DNA from 2 places in the Cytobacillus oceanisediminis genome. Region 1 is predicted to be linked to the other one. Evidence: riboswitches for the same ligand, from Rfam matches in the RefSeq annotation. Region 1 holds a riboswitch; the other holds the start of a gene.

The links. Region 1 has a riboswitch for cyclic di-AMP ahead of IRB79_RS18440 (potassium channel family protein). Riboswitches for the same ligand answer to the same signal wherever they lie in the genome.
Region 2: it holds a riboswitch for cyclic di-AMP, as region 1 does, so the genes downstream of both, IRB79_RS04540 (cation:dicarboxylate symporter family transporter) here and IRB79_RS18440 (potassium channel family protein) in region 1, are expected to answer to the same signal.

Annotation. Positions count from the first base shown of each region.
Region 1 covers NZ_CP065511.1:3,692,682-3,701,477, forward strand. Annotated here, with positions in the region: gene IRB79_RS18420 (FUSC family protein) at 1-644, shown strand, start outside; gene IRB79_RS18425 (DUF1450 domain-containing protein) at 890-1,159, opposite strand; gene IRB79_RS18430 (MarR family winged helix-turn-helix transcriptional regulator) at 1,624-2,058, opposite strand; gene IRB79_RS18435 (TrkH family potassium uptake protein) at 2,132-3,502, opposite strand; gene IRB79_RS18440 (potassium channel family protein) at 3,553-4,209, opposite strand; cyclic di-AMP (ydaO/yuaA leader) riboswitch at 4,288-4,438, opposite strand; gene IRB79_RS18445 (endonuclease) at 4,552-5,715, opposite strand; gene IRB79_RS18450 (DinB family protein) at 5,877-6,401, opposite strand; gene IRB79_RS18455 (serine hydrolase domain-containing protein) at 6,478-7,497, opposite strand; gene IRB79_RS18460 (GNAT family N-acetyltransferase) at 7,646-8,095, opposite strand; gene IRB79_RS18465 (GNAT family N-acetyltransferase) at 8,214-8,738, shown strand.
Region 2 covers NZ_CP065511.1:863,577-872,372, reverse strand. Annotated here, with positions in the region: gene IRB79_RS04575 (N-acetylmannosamine-6-phosphate 2-epimerase) at 1-89, opposite strand, end outside; gene IRB79_RS04570 (HAD family hydrolase) at 465-1,148, opposite strand; gene IRB79_RS04565 (hypothetical protein) at 1,350-1,736, shown strand; gene IRB79_RS04560 (GNAT family N-acetyltransferase) at 1,872-2,303, opposite strand; gene IRB79_RS04555 (SDR family oxidoreductase) at 2,841-3,173, opposite strand; gene IRB79_RS04550 (DUF4256 domain-containing protein) at 3,255-3,815, opposite strand; gene IRB79_RS04545 (hypothetical protein) at 4,376-4,591, opposite strand; gene IRB79_RS04540 (cation:dicarboxylate symporter family transporter) at 4,725-5,987, opposite strand; cyclic di-AMP (ydaO/yuaA leader) riboswitch at 6,114-6,264, opposite strand; gene IRB79_RS04535 (hypothetical protein) at 6,420-6,821, opposite strand; gene IRB79_RS04530 (dienelactone hydrolase family protein) at 7,075-7,671, opposite strand; gene IRB79_RS04525 (NAD(P)H-dependent flavin oxidoreductase) at 7,848-8,796, opposite strand, start outside.

The sequences.
Region 1 (8,796 bases):
TTACATTTTCCCTTATCAGTGCAAGAGTTATCGATACAATTGCCGGTGCCGGCATTGCATTCGGAGTTTCCTTATTTATTTTCCCAAAGAAAACGAAGGAAAAAGTGGCGGATACCATAAATGATTACCTTCAAGAACTGAAACCGTATGTCACTGAGTATGTGCGAAGCTTCCGGGAAGATGTGAACGTTAAGGAGCTTTCAGGCAAAGGCTTCTTATTGGATCAAAAACTTAAAACTATAAATGTTGAAGCGCAATCCCTGATAAAGAAACCCGGATCCCCGCGCCATGCTGATGTTAACAGATGGATTACACTATTTTCAGCCATCAATTACTATGCAAGACACCTTGTGGCTTCCTCCTACCGAAAAGGATTCGACTATCCCGATGAGCTGGTCGATGTTTTTATAAGGATTGAAGAAAAGCTTGAATTAAATATTGAGACATTAATGGATCTCATTAAAGACAGCGGAGACGGCATGCTTGTCTATAGTCTTGAAAATGAAAGGGAACAAATTGAACGATTGGCACCAGCAAGGCAGCAATCCCAGCGTGATTTGATTCATCACCTATATTTCATCTGGAGAATCAACAAAGCGATTATCGAATTGGCAGAAGATCTGGGTGCAGGGAAGGAGCAATGATGCTCCTTCTTTTTTATATGAATGAGTCGCTGCTCTTTCAGGATCAATAATAGATTAATTTGTACATTCGCATTCTCAATGTACCTCCAAAAAAAGAGCGATGCACTAAATGCATCACCCTGAATATGTTCATTTTTTTATTTTGAGCAGCCGTAAACTATTCAGGGTTACCCCAGAAAAATTATTCAGACATTAATTTGAATATTGTATGAAAAAAGGAATCGGATTGCATGCTCCGATTCCTTTTATTTCTTTACTTCTTCTTTCAGTTTTATCAATAATTCATCCGAATTCTCCGCTGCAATCAGTTTCCCGTCTACCAGGGCATAGGGTGATTGCCTGCATTCTTTGCATCTGCTCTGGCATTCGTATTCTTTATAGTTAATATTCTTCTGGCTCAGAAATTGATTAAATGCAGCAAAACTTTCTTCTTTTAAAAATTCATCCAGATTCCGCTGACAAAATTCAACCGAAGCCGTTTTTTGCTTTGAGAATAGTTTGTTGATGAGTTTCACCTGATCAAACTTCCTTCTGATTTTTCTTTAAAAACTCTAATGGCAGTATATATTGCTTTCCCTTCCCCTTCCTGCATATTTCGGGGACTTCATAATTATATCGAATCTGCTGCCCCTCTGTCGTCTTTATTGCTTCATTTCCAACAATTTTAAATAAAGTCTCATATGCAAACCTGTTAGTAATTTATTATACTATTATTAATGAAGGAACTGAATCGATTTACCTGGTAATTCAGATGGTTCAAATGTTTAAATTGCACATAAACTGATTCTCTTTAGAGTGCCGTTTTAAATTCTTATAGATTCCATGGCGACCGTTTTCTTTCCGCTCCTCTCATTTTCGGCTTCATGACAACCTCATGGCGACCATTTTCCCCTCGCTCCAAGATTTTTCGGCTTCAAGACCTTCACAAAAAAACAGGAAGAGCATCCCACTCTATCCTGCACCGGCCACAATCTTAATTTTAATTTTTACCCTCCACATTTCTTCTCATTTTCGTTAAAACATCGTCAACAATTCTCAGCTCTTCCTTCGTAATACCCGATGTGACGATCGAGTGAAATTCCTCTGTGATTGGATATACATGCTCACTGAGATTTTTGCCGCTTTCAGTTAGATAGACATTCAGAGATCTGCTGTCTTCCTTATTCATGCTTTTTTTGATAAACCCTTTCTTTTCAAGACTGCTCAGCATTCTGGTAATGTTGGATTTATCTTTATCCAGCCGCCTGGAAATTTCGTTTTGGCTTAATCCGTCTTCTTCCCAGAGAAGCATAAGAATAAGGTTCTGCTCAGGGGCAATATTTAAGTGGGCTAATTTAGTCTTAATATAGCTTGTTAAGTTCAGGTCTGTTTGATGGATCTTAATGCTTATATAGTCATTAAATCTGGTTTTCATTTAAAATCCCCTATCCTCTTTATGGTGGCATTTTATTGAAATCTGTCTAATACACCAGATAACTTTCCTTCACTTATCCAATCATGATTTTTTCTTCAGCATATTTAAAATTAGCTTTCTCTCTTCTTCTGGCAAGTGCGAAAGCAAGAGTTAAAGGACCCACCCTGCCTGCAAACATCATGAAAGAAATTAATGCCTTGCCGAGTGTACTAAGTTCCGTGGTTAATCCAAGAGACATCCCAACAGTGCCGAAAGCAGAAATCACTTCAAATAGAAGCATATTCAGCGGTGCATTTTCTGTTAAAGAAAGAAGAAATAGAACCAATGCTATTAATCCCATAGAGTACACTGTAATCGTAAAGGCCCGAAAAATTAATTCCTTCGGGATTCTTCTGCCCATCAGATTAACTTCTTCATCTTCTTTAATGAGAGCTCTGACAGCAAGCAGGATCAAAGCAAAGGTTGTTACTTTAATGCCTCCTGCCGTTCCGCCTGATCCTCCGCCAATAAACATTAGAAGCATGGTTATAAGCTGAGAGCCCATTGTCAGCTCACCTGTATTAAGCGAATTAAAGCCAGCGGTTCTTGGAACGACTCCATGAAAATAAGATCCTAAAAGTTTTTCCTTCATTCCCAAGTCACCAATTGTCGCGGGATTATTGAATTCTAAAAGAAATATGAAAACTGTGCCTAAAATATTTAGAATCAGTGTCATCAGCAAAACCAGTTTCGTATGGAGAGAAAGTTTCCGTAAGCTTTTATTGATTTTTAAATCAAGCAGCACGATATAGCCAATCCCCCCGATGATAAACAGCGAGCTTAACGTCATAATGACAGTAAAGTCCCCTGCATAACCCGTAACACTGCTAAAGTCGCCCATAATATCAAACCCGGCATTATTAAAAGCTGAGACCGAATGAAAAGCCCCATAATATAAAGATTGCGGAAATCCAAAATCTTCAGCCCAGCGAACAGCCAAAATGATGGCACCAATTGCTTCTACAATCAGAGTAAAAGCCACTACGAATTTTACGAGTCGGACCATCCCTTCAATTGTAAGCTGATTTAATGATTCCTGTATCATCAGCCTTCCTTTTAAGCCAATACTTTTCCCAAGCATAATGGCAATGAGAACTCCAAAGGTCATAAAACCAAGTCCGCCTATTTGTATAAGAGCCATAAGAACTACCTGGCCAAAAACAGTAAAAGTTGTTTGTGTATCCACGACGACTAAACCTGTTACACATACAGCAGAAGTCGCTTCAAATAATGCATCAATAAACGATAAATGATGCCTGTCACTAGTCGAAAAAGGCAGCATAAGCAGCAGGGTGCCAATGGCTATTAGAATTAAAAAGCCAACAGACAAAGCCTGTGCAGGATTCATCCTGATCCATGCGCTGGGGCGCTCAATTCTTCTTGTCCTTCTGGTTTCTTTGTACATGGTCCATAATCTCCTCATTAAAATGGTAATGGTAACATCATTGAAAAAGCTTATACTCCATGCCTCTCAAATCTGCCAATTCCTTTATTGTGTCCCATTACAATCAGGACGTCTCCCTTTAAAATAACCTCTTCAGCTGGCGGAGTAACGATTATTTCCTTCCCGCGCTGAATCCCCACGATATTACAGCCATACTTAGCCCGTATATTCAATTCTGATAGGGATTTATTGGCTATTTTATCTGAAGCCACTATCTCTACCATACTGTAATCTTCAGACAGCTCAATATAATCGATCATTTTTTCCGAAACAATATGGTGGGCAATCCGCTTTGCCATATCCCGCTCCGGATGGATAACACGATCGACGCCAATTTTATCGAGCACCCTGGCATGGTACTCATTATGTGCCTTTGCCCATACCTTCGGAATCCCCATTTCTTTTAATAACAGGGATGTCAATATGCTGGATTCAATGTTTTCACCAAATGAAACAAAAGCGTGATCAATATTTTTTATCCCTGATTGCTTTATCGCAGCTTCATCAATACCATTGATTTGAACCGCATATGTCACAAACTGTGCGTATTGATTCACTTTCTCCTGATCGACATCAATTGCGAGCACTTCCACTCCCAATTCATGAAATTCCTTTACGAGACTTCCGCCAAAGCGGCCTAAACCAAATACAGCATACTGTTTTTTCATTGAAGAAATTCCCTTCTTTTTGAAAATGAACACAAAAAAACCACTCTTAAAAAAAGAATGGCCAATGGTTTCCATCAACCCTTCTCTCGATTCGGCTTACGGAGTTAGCTGTCGGATTAGGGATTGAGAGTATCCCTTCTTAGCTTTAATATGCTAAGATTCACCCCAAGATAAACAAGGTTTATCAAAATTGGTTCCCCCGCTCTTAATGATTCAGCAAAAAGGTTTACTATGAAATTAATAAATATAAATTACTCCCATGGTAATCTCTTGTCAATCTTTTTTTACATAGCAGGTAAAATAAAAAGCACTTCCCTGTAACGGAAAGTGCTTTCCCTATGATTATTCCCAAATCGCTGTTGCCCACTCGGGATGATCTATAAATGGATTGCGGTTATGCTGGTAATCAGAATAGATGATTTCGTTTCTTCTCCGCTCGTTATCGTCTACTGGATCTTCCTTATGCCATTGAAGCAGGACAGACATTTTGCCATGATAAGGAGCAGAGCCATTATTGACCTGATTGTTTAGCTCCAGATCCACTTCTCCGCTGTCTCCTTCATAACGGACAGCCATATAAAAAAGCATCCTCGCAACATCGCCTTTTACTGCATCCCTAGGTTCCCAGGAATCTGAATCATAGTAGTTTCCCAGTGCCTCTGAATGCTGGGTGCCCCCATGGTCAAAGTCAAGATTCCCTCTCGAGCTATTTACAGAAGCATCTGTTGGCCGCAAATGATGCAAGTCTGTTCCCGCACCCATCGCTGTACCAAAATCCCCATGCGATTTTGCCCAAACATGCTCCCTGTTCCAATCATTGACGCCAGAACCATTGGTGAATTTCCCCTGAGAGCGGCCAGTATACAAAAGAATGACGTTATTGGAATTGGCAGGATCTTCATCGGTCTCGCGCAGTGCTTCCCATACATTCGAATAGGAAATTTCCGTGTGGTCATCAATGATCGTATGGAGGGCTGTTTTTAAAGCCTTTCCTGTTTTTCCGTTTGCAGCATCATAATATCCTCCTGGTTCAGGGCCGGGATCGGCTGTTCCATCACCAGCTTGTTCGAAGGCCGTCCCATCTTTTAGCCCCGGATGAGAAAAATAGGCGGTAAGCGTTCCGGTTACCTTGATTTTTTCTCCAATCAAAGATGGATTGGATTTTAAGCCGAAAGCTGAGCGAAACGTGAAAGGAATTTGAACATAAAGCATCCTAGCTGTGCTGGTCTCTGATGGACTATCCGCCAGGGCCAAAGCATAGTCATTTGGAAACCCGCTGGAAATAACTGTATTTGCCGCAGTCGGCTGTCCAACCACATAGCCTTGAACCGTTTTGGAAGAGCTGTTTTGAGTATTGATTCCCTGTGAAACGGAATAAGGTGATGACCAGGAGCCATCCCCGGCAGCTGCCCTGGTTATTGAATTTTGAATGGGCTGCATCACGGTCAGAATGACAGTAACCAGAATAAAAGTTAACAACAGGCCTTTTTTCTTACGATTCAGCATTCAGTCGCCTCCATATTTTTTTGAAAGGACTTATGAATAATCAGAAAAGTCGCAATCATCTCCAAGTATAAATGAACACCTTCGGCCATAGCATGAGGTATTGGTCCCAAAACTTTACAGTTTTACAATACTTAACAATGATGCAATTTATTTTAAAGTGCTTACTTTTTTAAAATGCCCAAATACTCAATCCAAGGACCAACATCTGTCCTGTACCTATTTGCCAATACTCTTGAAATCTGTGAAATATGCGTAAGGTCATGCACAGCCCAAGTGGAAATCAATTCCCTGACTCTTACTGGACCAAATGCCGGATGAAGCCCTTTCTTTTCGAAATGAGTTTCCAGATCAGTTATACCTCTAAGTGTGGCCAAATTCTTCATTCTAAGGGTCTTAAAGACTTCAAGCTTTTCTTCAAGTGATAGATCCTCTGACACATTTAAATGAGCAAAACGGTCAAATGGAGGAAATGGCTTGCTTTCCCCTTCCTGCAGAATAAATTTCAGTCGAGGAATCCAATTTTTCTCCTCCCCATCAATCAAATGATCAACCACTTCGGCTGCATTCCACGTGCCATCCCCTTCATTGCCATTAAGCCATTCCGAAGAAAGACCGCTTAGTATTGCAACTAGCGTATGGGGTGTACGTTCAAGAATCTCAATAGCTTCTCTTAAATTAAAATTCATATAGCACTCCCTTTTAAACAGATTAGATCAGATACAAACACTGCGCGTCTGTATAGGTATATACATCTAACCTTCTCTAAAAGTCTTTTTCGATCTCTTTCATTATAGTAAAGGGGCCATATGATTTATTTGATGGCACCACAAGTGTTATCCCGCTTTTAGGATAATAGGCAGAATGAAAGCTGACTCCCGGGTCATAGCCCATGAGGTGATATTTGAAGATGGCTTCGTTATTCTTGCTGATCCATAATCCGTAGCCGTAATACTCATTCTCATCTGCTTTGGCATGCGGAGTCATTAGCTTTTCTGTATACTCCTCGCTCAGAAGCTTATCATTACACAATGCTTCCCAAAATAAGATCATATCCTGAGCAGTAACATAGGCTCCTCCGTCAGAACCGCCTCTGATGGGCAATGAATAAATATTGGTTCTCCATGTCCCACCTTCTTCATTATCTATATATCCAATTGCTGTATTTTCAGGAAGATTGTCAAATCGGAAAAAGCCTGAATCCTTCATTCCACATGGTTCAAAAATATGGGATTGGATATAATCCTGGAAACTCATTCCTGTCTTCTTCTCTATAATCAAACCCAAAAGTATAAATCCGGCATTATTATAATGAAATTTCTCCCCCGGCTTGAACATCATCTTTTTATTCTGGAACATAGGAAGAAAATCTCTAAGATGATTTAATAGGTACATTGGCCTTTCTTTCCACAGGTCCTCAAAATCCTCCATAACTGACTCATCAAAATAGTCAGGCACTCCAGAAGAATGGGTTAACAGGTGATGAATGGTAATTGTCTCATCAAAGAAGGGAAAAACATCCTCCAATACATCTTTAAGTCTTGTTTCGAATGATATGAATCCATTCTCGACCAATTGACAAATGCCAACCGCCGTAAAAATCTTACATCCGGAGGCGATGCCAAACCTGGTACCTGGATTATTGGGGGTTTCATTTGCTCTATCAGCATCCCCCTCTGCTAATTGAAGGATTATATCCTCCTTTTCTTTAACAAGTATGACACCAGAAAAACCAACATCTTTAATTACAGAACTTAACCTTTTATCATCATTCCTAATTAACATGAGTACTCCCCTTTAAGGTATTATTCCAATGACCTAAAGCAATTGCGGGACAGTAATAGCGGACTTTATAAAAACATATCACAAATTTCCATATTTTTGTTAAAAATAGCGATTCTTCCAAACAGAAGTCGCTTAACCATTTAGTATTTTATAAATATTTCTCAAAAGCAGTAATAGTCAGTGATTCATTTATTTCAATTTTCTCAAGCTCTTTAAAACCATTCTTTATATAAAAAGCGACAGCAGGGGTATTCTTAGAGCCTGTTGTGACAATCATTTTTTCAATCTTCGGCCTCAGTTCAATGAAGTTCAGCAGCTTTTGTGCAATTCCCTTTCTAAAATGTTCAGGATGTACAATCAGTCTATGAATATCTAAAATATTATTATCCTCTTTAAACGATATCGCACCGCATAATTTTTCACCAATAAAATACCCAAAGAAGGTCTCTCCGGTTATTCGCAAGGCATCAGCCGTATCCTTCAAAGGCGGTAAATCAGAACATCCAATGATTTCAGCTTCAATTTTATACGCGGGAAGCTGTACGCCTAGAACCTGCTCAGCAGCTTTTCGATCTTTAATATTTATTTCCTTAATCATTATGGTCCCTCTTTTTATATTAGTTTTATAATTAATTTCTCTATCAAAGATAATTTCCCTTTTTTTTGGACGAATGAAGGCATTCCAATATAAAATCATAACTAAAGGGGTGAATTGGATGAATTTAAAATATGAAGTGATAACAGAAGACAAAATCAGCCTTTGCAGGGATTTATGCAATGAGCTGATGGCTTTCCAGAAATCTAAGGCACATATAACACCTGAGCGCTTTGACAGCATGAATTTTGAAACAAGAATGATTCCATCCGTAAAATCTGCTATACATAATTATATTGTGATTGTTAAGGACGATGAAGAAATCGTGGGCTATGTCTATTCCAATGTTTCTCCTAAAGAAGCCTACTCCAATGATTTCGCCACTTTTTTTGATTTAACTTCAGTCGGAAAAGACAATGTTGGCTGCTTATCACAATTCTATATAAAAGATGGCTATAAACAATATGGAATTGGATCAGTGCTTTTTAACATGTCGATGGAATGGTTAATTCAATTTAAAGATGTTGAAGATTATTTTATTTATGTGTCAAATGGGAATACAGAGGCCCTTCAATTTTATACACGCAAAGGATTTACTGTTAGTCACGATATTCTGGACGGCTTTATTACAGTTTTGCGCAAATAGGAAATACCATTCCCCCAGAAGCTGACAACAGGAAAAGACCTTTCCAATAATTAATAAG
Region 2 (8,796 bases), 2.5 Mb from region 1:
CTCATAATATAAGAATCATGAAGCGGCTCATCTTCAAGGGCCTGACATGAAACTATTAATCTGCCTTTTATCCTATCTAATACATCCATAATACCTCTCCTACCTGTCATTCCTTTGATGCTTCCAAGACGGCTGTCATCCCTGTTCTCAAGAAAATGATCAGAAAACGTTTTCATATTGTCACTATATCATCGTGATAACAAATTGTCAATTTTATTTTTAAAAATGACAATTTGTTATCACAAGAAATGAAATTCATATTATTATAGAATCGGAGTCCAACAAAAAAATGCAAGATTCCTTTATTTTAAGGAACCTTGCATTCAAACTGTGTCGTGCCATGGTTATTACGTTTCAGGCAGAGGCAGTAAAAAAAGGTGCAATTATTACACAGAAATACGCCGTTTATTGAAAGTCATGGCACTAAAGATAGTTTGCACTCATTGAACTCGAGCCCAGTTTGTTTAACATGACTCAATAATTTTTCGCCTTAAATTTTCAATGATTATAGGTAATTCCCCCAAATCATCTACAATAAAATCTGCTTCGATATTGTTCGATTGAAAATTCGCTTTCCAAATTCCTTTCATTCCTACAATTTGGGCAGCTTTTACATCATTTTCTGGATGGTCGCCAACAAATATACTTTCATTAGGTAATACATTAAGCTGGTCCAGGGCCCGATTAAATATTTGAGGGTCCGGTTTTTTAACGCCTTCCCATTCAGACACTAAAATAGTTTGAAAATAATCCCTTATTCCCAATGCTGTTATGTTATCCATCTGAAATTGCCCTTTACCATTAGTAATCAATCCTAGAACTAGTTTATTGGCCCTTAATTCTTCTAACATACTAATAAGATTTGGGAAAGAGATGCAAGTATTCTTAAATTGACTTATATAATCTTGAAGTAAATTATCCCAAGAAATGTCAGTAATCTTAAATTCATTGACTAGTTGCTGATACACTTTATCTTTCCAAACATATCCACGGTTATCTAGTTCAATAAACCTTTTCACGTATGTCTCTTTTGGTATATGCCCTACCAATTTAATTAGTCTTTCGTATTGCTTCTGTATAAACATTTTTACTGATTCATCTCTATTTAACAAAGTTCCATCTAAATCGAATATAACAGCTTTAATCATTTCTGCCCCCACACTCCCTGATTGAGGTTCTTTTATTCTTCACTATTACTAACCCAAACCCCTTCTTCAACTAAACTCCCCGTTAGCTGAGTAAGAAAAAGCTGCCTAAATGACAGCTCTTTCACCCAAGATCTCATGAGCACAACAAGTTCATACATAACTTAATTATCGATGGTGATAATAACAACCGAGGTGAAAATTGTGGTTCATAAAATACTGTTTTCATTCATTCACATATTTTTGCTAATTAATCTAGTCATAGTAAATGCACAAAGCAGTTCGAATATTGAACTTCTTGATATTGAAAAAAATGAGATAACGAAAACAGTCCCAACAAATCCTAAGATACAATTAGAAGCTGAAAGAATAATTAAAGAAATTGATAATGTTGTTAAAAATTTAAAACCAATTCCAGACAAAGGCTATATGATTAAAATACCCTTAGAACCGTCTCATCGAGTAGAAAACAAATGGATATATGCTTTGATTGATGAAATTATCATTATCATTCCAAAAACGAAAAGCCATATTTACTCTTATTTGATGATGAAAATAAATCTTATTTTTTCACCTTCGACTCAAAATTGATCCGTTACTTAAAACTCTAGATTTCTCTCTTTAAAAATCTCTTATTGGTCTTTTTATTATGAACATTTTCAACAAATCTGCCCCGTTTTTTAAAAAAGCAAAGCGTAAAAACAGCTCTCTTTAACAAAAAGCATCTTAATAATTAATCAATTTTGATTTGAAATAAATGATTTCAGGATCTCCTTCATCTAAATTTTCAACTATACCACTCTGAATAAATCCATTTGCACTAAAAACTTTCTGCATATTAACATTAGAACGATTAGTAGAGGAAAATATCTTTGCAGTGGGAGCTGTCCTCAGCATAAAATCGATCAGTGAGCTAGCATTTCCTTTACGTCTCTTAGAAGGTGACACAATAATTAATGATATAAAAGAGCAATCAAAAAAGGTGGTATCGTAAATTAAAAATCCCTCGATCTCCTGCTGGTTTTTCGCAATGATACAATGTCCTCTTTCAATGGCATTTTGAATATAATCTCGTCTGCTTGTATTGCCAATAACCTCACTGTCTATATTCACAATGTTGTCCAAATCTTCAATAGCAGCCCTAATAACGGTCTTCATCTTACTTCTCCTTTTAAGGTTTTCTCCTCAATCCAATAGCAAAATAACATATTTCTTGATTCCTGCAATCTTCACTTATTGAACACTCCCAAAAGCCCTTTAATTTAAGTACAGAAAGCAGCCATATCGGCAGCTGATTTTTAGAAGAACAGCTGCTCAAGAAACCCTACAAATAGGACTGATATGATAAAAATAGGGATTGAAATGAATATTTTATTTCGCAATCTAATAACCTCGAATCTTCTATATAACTTACTTACAACGATAAAAAGAATGATTAGGATAGGCACACTTATACATATGGCGATTAAATCAACACGAGTAAATGGTTTACTGATGTATTTATCAAAGTTGATGTTAATAACAAAAAGCGTGGAAAATAAAAAAAATTGATAAAAACAAAATCTAAAATAAATCATAGGTGATTACCTCTATTATGTAATTTTTAATCTGGATTCCATATCTGCATATTAAGGTAGTTCCACAAAAATAGCGTTAATCCCTTCCTGGATCAACGCCTCAATCAGTATGAGTGCACTACTGCCCCTTTATCTTTTCACTTAGATATTCCCCGAATGTGATTTTTCCCATTTTCCGGGCAGGATTGGTGTTTTTCCCATCAGAAAAGGATTTATATAGTTTTCCAGTTAGAGATAAGCTTAAAACTTTATTTGGTTCATTATTTAGTTTGATTTTCAGTTCAGCCATTTCTCTTAATGTCATTACATCTGGTCCGCCAAAATCCTCCGCTCTTCCTTGCGGTTCTTTATCCGCTAAACCTATTAGATGATCAGCAAATTCACCCCCATCTACACTTTGACATTTAAATTTCCCCTGTACAATTATCAACTGAATTGCCAGTTTTCTCATAAAGAAAAAGCCGCCGAAATGGCAGCACATTACAAAACCTGTTTGTTATAGTGTAATCCAGGAAGTAGATTTGCAATGAGTCTACACCCTCAGCGAGCCGCGGAAACCCCTTGCACCATAGTAGGAATCGGCTCCATTGTGATACACAAAAACAGTGTCGTAGCGGCGGTCACAAAAGATAGCCCCTCCAAGTTTTCTGATATTCTCAGGTGTTTGCACCCAGCTCGAGGTTTTCTTATCGACATTTTCAAGCTCCTGAAGTTCCCGGTATTGCTCTTCTGTTAAAAGTTCAATGCCCATGGCAGCTGCCATATCCATAGCACTGTTTTCCGGCTTGTGTTTTTTCCGTGCCTCCAGCGCTTCACAGTCGTAACAAATACTTCTCCTGCCTTTTGGACTTTCAGCTGAACAATCATAAAATATGTATTCGTCGGTCTCTTGATCATGGCGGACAACATCCGGTTCACCTTCAGTCCCTTCCATTTCATTGAGTGACCACAATTTTTCAGGATTAGCCTCGAGCTTCGCTTGAACATCAGCCCACTCCACACCTTCATGGCGGTGCATGTTTTTCTCAAAACGTGCTTTCAGAGTTTCAAGCAGTTCTTCACGCTGTTCTGGTGACAGCTCCATATTTCCCATTGTCAAGTTAACTCCTCCTAGTTTTTACTCCATTATAATATAATTATGACCCTGAAGGGCTATTTGATAAAAGTGGAGCAGCATTAACTTTTCATGAGCCACCTTCGGACTCTCTCACGTTGGTTTCCTGTTTTTCTGTCCGAACTATCTCCATCTTCGGACTCGTTCACGTTGGTTTCCTGTTTTTCTGTCCGAACTAGCTCCACCTTCGGACTCATTCACGTTGGTTTCCCGCTTTTCTGTCCGAACTAGCTCCACCTTCGGACTCTCTCACGTTGATTTCCTGTTTTTCTGTCCGAACCTGCTCCACCTTCGGACTCTCTCACGTTGATTTCCCGCTTTTCTGTCCGAACCTGCTCCATCTTCGGACTCGTTCACGTTGGTTTCCTGTTTTTCTGTCCGAACCTGCTCCACCTTCGGACTCTCTCACGTTGGTTTCCTGTTTTTCTGTCCGAACCTGCTCCACCTTCGGACTCTCTCACGTTGATTTCCCGTTTTTCTGTCCGAACCTGCTCCACCTTCGGACTCATTCACGTTGGTTTCCCGCTTTTCTGTCCGAACTAGCTCCACCTTCGGACTCTCTCACGTTGATTTCCCGCTTTTCTGTCCAAACCTGCTCCACCTTCGGACTTTCTCATTGATTTCCCGCTTTTCTGTCCAAACCTGCTCCATCTTCGGACTCGTTCACGTTGATTTCCCGCTTTTCTGTCCAAACCTGCTCCACCTTCGGACTCGTTCACGTTGATTTCCCGCTTTTCTGTCCGAACTTGCTCCATCTTCGGACTCATTCACGTTGGTTTCCCGCTTTTCTGTCCGAACCTGCTCCATCTTCCTCTCTTTATGGAATGCCACAAAGAAACAAAAAAACACTAACAAATACGCTGCCATTTGTTAGTGTTTTCCAATTTATTATGAAGCTTGTTGCTCAAATCTTTCTTCTGCTGGAGGGTTAAATTGACCTTCCCACTTAGCAATAACAATCGCCGCCAGTGAGTTCCCCACCACGTTAACGGCTGTTCGGCCCATATCAAGGATACGGTCGATGCCGGCAATAAAGGCAAGGCCTTCTGCAGGCAATCCGATTGTGCTGAATGTAGCCAGCAGCACGACAAAGGATACGCCCGGCACTCCCGCCATTCCTTTCGATGTAACCATCAGTACTAACATTAACGTAATTTGCTGCCCTATGCTTAATTCTATTCCAAACATCTGTGCAATAAATAAAGAGGCAATGGCCTGATATAAAACGGATCCGTCCAGGTTAAAAGAGTAGCCTGTTGGAATAACGAATGACGAAATATGTTTCGGGCTTCCCGCTTTCTCCATTTTGTCCATGATTCTCGGAAGCACTGTTTCAGAACTTGCAGTTGAAAATGCCAAAATCAATTCTTCTTTAATCATCTTCAATAATTTAAAGATGCTGAACCCGACAACTTTGGCCATTATCCCTAACACAACTAGAACAAAGAATATCATGGCTCCATATACAGTAAGTGCCAGCTTGCCCAATGGAATCAATGAGGCAAAACCATACTTGGAAATTGTTACACCAATTAAGGCAAATACTCCGATTGGTGCATACTTCATAAATAGGTTTGTCACATAGAACATGGCCTTTGCCGTGCCTTCGAAAAATCTCAGAACTGGTTTTCCCTTTTCCCCAATTGCTGCAATTCCGAGGCCAAATACAACGGCAAAGAAGATAATCGCCAGCATATCTCCTTCAACCATGGCTTGTACAGGATTAGTAGGTACGATATGCAAAAATGTATCCGCTATCGACTTGCCCTCCTGCTCTTTATTGGTTTCGACATAGCTTGAAATGTCACTTTGCTGCAGGCTGTCCATATTCAGGCCGGCACCAGGCTGAATCACATTGCCGGCAATCAGGCCAACCACAATGGCAACCATGGTCATGCCGATAAAATAAGCCAATGATTTCCCGCCAAGCTTACCAACGGACTTTATGTCTCCAACACCAGCAATGGCAACAATAATCGTTGATAGTACAATGGGAACCACGATCATTTTGATTAAGCGGATAAAAAGATCGCCAAACGGCTGCAGGACACTTTGCGCCGTTTCACTTCCATAGAAAATACCACCAACCGCAATCCCTAAAATAAGACCGATGAAAATTTGAGTGGCTAAACTTAATTTAATTTTTTTCATCAATTACCCTACCTTCTTGTTTAGTTTTATACGTGCTGCGCAGGCAAGGGAAACAAAGATGATCCTGATAAAAAAGAAAATCGCCAAAAATACGGATTTTGTCAATTCACACTATTTCATATTCTCTTATGTTTCCTTAAACGCTGACGAGGTTAGCTTTCGGGTTAGGACTGTGGAAACAGTAAGCCCTTCCATAGATAGGATTCACCCCAAGCGGAAACTCCGCTGTAAATATTGGGTCCCCCGTTCTTAAAATAAGATTAAGCATACATCACTAGATTATTATATTATTTCGAGATAATTTTTGTAAACAGTTAAGTATTACCGGCAGAGCTTGAGCTTTCATAGGAGTATCAGCCAATATTGAACAAAATTGTCCCTTTGACACCAAAAAAGAGCTGAAATTCAATGAGTTTTCAGCTCTTGCACTTGTTATAGGAAATCAATATTAATAACAAAGATAAATATAAGCACTATAACGAATAAAGCTATACTTACTGACCACCATCTTATTTTTACTTTTGTCAGTAAACGGTCAATGATGAAAAAAGAGACAGCTGAAACAAGACTAAGCTCTTTTAACACTGAACCAAATAAACAATGGAAAAAAAAGGAGGCAATTTCACGATTAGTGTTTGAAGTGAAAAGCTTCTTGCTCAACCAGTCACTGAATCTGGAATTGATTACTCCATAAGTAACGACAAACATAAAGTTTAAATAATATAAATTTACAAATGAATTCATATCAAAGCCGGTTAGCACTGAAAAAATCAGTGCAAATAACACACTGCTAAAAATGGACGCTAAGATTTTTCTCCCTAAAATAATAGACATTTCCCACCTCATCCTTTATGGAGGCTGCATAATAAAAAGTAAGCTTATTAAGTTGAATTTACAATAATCAAACTTTTTATAAGCAAAACAAAAAAAGCATTTGGCTCCGCCTGCGCCAAATACAATGATAGCCACACATGCTATCCCCGCTTAATCTAAATTAGCATCTTTGTATTAATAATATTGAACGAGCTTGTAAACCTTTTATTAAAATTCCCAGGTCGATAACACTCACCTTTAGCTTTAAAATACCTCAATCAATATGAAATAAAAATTCTATCGTTTTGCTAAATGCTTCTTGTTCTGATTTTGCATCATATCTAGAGGAATAAGGGTCACTGAATCCATGTTTTCCTGTAAATTTATGTACTTCAATTTTCTTTTTTTCCAAGGTTAATAGTACCTCGTCAACATTAAAAGACTGCTCTTCCTCCGGAAAGAATAGCATTGCAGGACACTTGGGTGTCAACTCCACATAGTCCCTAATCCGGGAACCGTAGTAGCCAACTATTCCATCAATACCATCCTCCTCACAGCACAGCCAGGCAACTGTGGCACCTACACTGAAACCAATGATAAATATTTTTTCGTATTCACCTTTAACATCTGATAATAAACCTTTGATTTTTTGGGCAGTACTGGCGAATCCTACATGATCCATAAAATGACGGTAAGCGGCTTCCTCTTGAGAATATTCAAAAGGTGTCTCTCGCTCTAATAAATTTGGGCAAGTCACATCAAAACCCTGCTTTGATAATAATTCGCAAAAACTCTTAATATGTTGATTTATTCCATAGATTTCGTGGATTACGAGGATTAACGAATTAGAATTACTCTGTCTTTTCATGATTGTGTCCCTTATTCTCCATATTTCTTCTCCCATTCACGACCCATTCTTTATCTTTATCCCATTCAAAAAGGTATTCTATATTTAAATGATTTATTCCTTCATCATCTAAACACCCCTTTAAATAAAAAAAGCCGCCTATTTGGCAGCTAGACTTGAAGCAATGCACCAATATAAAATTAAATACAAGCTTCATATTCAGTTTTGAGGTTATTGATGATCGTCTGAACAGGCAATATTTCGTTAATTTCATGGACTCTTGCCCCCGCAAATACGAGACCATTCTCGCAGTCCCCATCCATGGAAGTTATCAAGGAATCCATTGTGCAAAAGCGATAAGAGCAGTTTTTCAGGCAATCGATACATTTCTTTATTTTCACCTTTTTATTGTCAGATATCTGCTCTGTAAAGTGGTTCTTAATGGCACGGCCTTCCAGCCCTACGGTGGTTTTCACCATGACGATATCTTCCTGTTTGGCATGGACATACTTTTCTTTGAAGGATAATGGTGCATCACATTCTTGACTTGCGACAAATCTTGTTCCCATCTGAACACCGGAAGCACCGATATGAATGGCATGAGCGATATCTCTTCCTGTCATAATCCCTCCAGCAGCAATGACAGGAATCTTAACTGCTTCCACGACTTCCTGTAAAATATCAAACAGCGGTCTTTCAGTTCCTAAATGTCCTCCTGCTTCATTGCCCTCGACCACAACGGCAGAAGCACCAAGCCGTTCTGACATTTTGGCCAGCCTAGCAGATGACACAATCGAGATGACCGGTGTGCCAGATTCTTTGCCCCAGCTGTACATATCTCTTGATATTCCAGCACCTGAAATAATGAAATCAGCCTTTTCCTCAATCGCTGCTTTCATTTTTTCAGCAAAATCATTCATGGCAAAAAGAACATTCACCCCAATATAGCCCTCACCCTTGATAGATGCCTTAGCCTTTCTTATATGCAATCTTAAATCTTCGATGCTAATTCCTGTTCCAGAAATAGTTCCAATCCCCCCGGCATTCGCAACAGCTGACGACAGACCACTTAAAGAAATACCTACGCCCATACCACCTTGCATGATTGGAAATTTTGGCTTCATATGACCAATTCTTAATTGTGGAAAT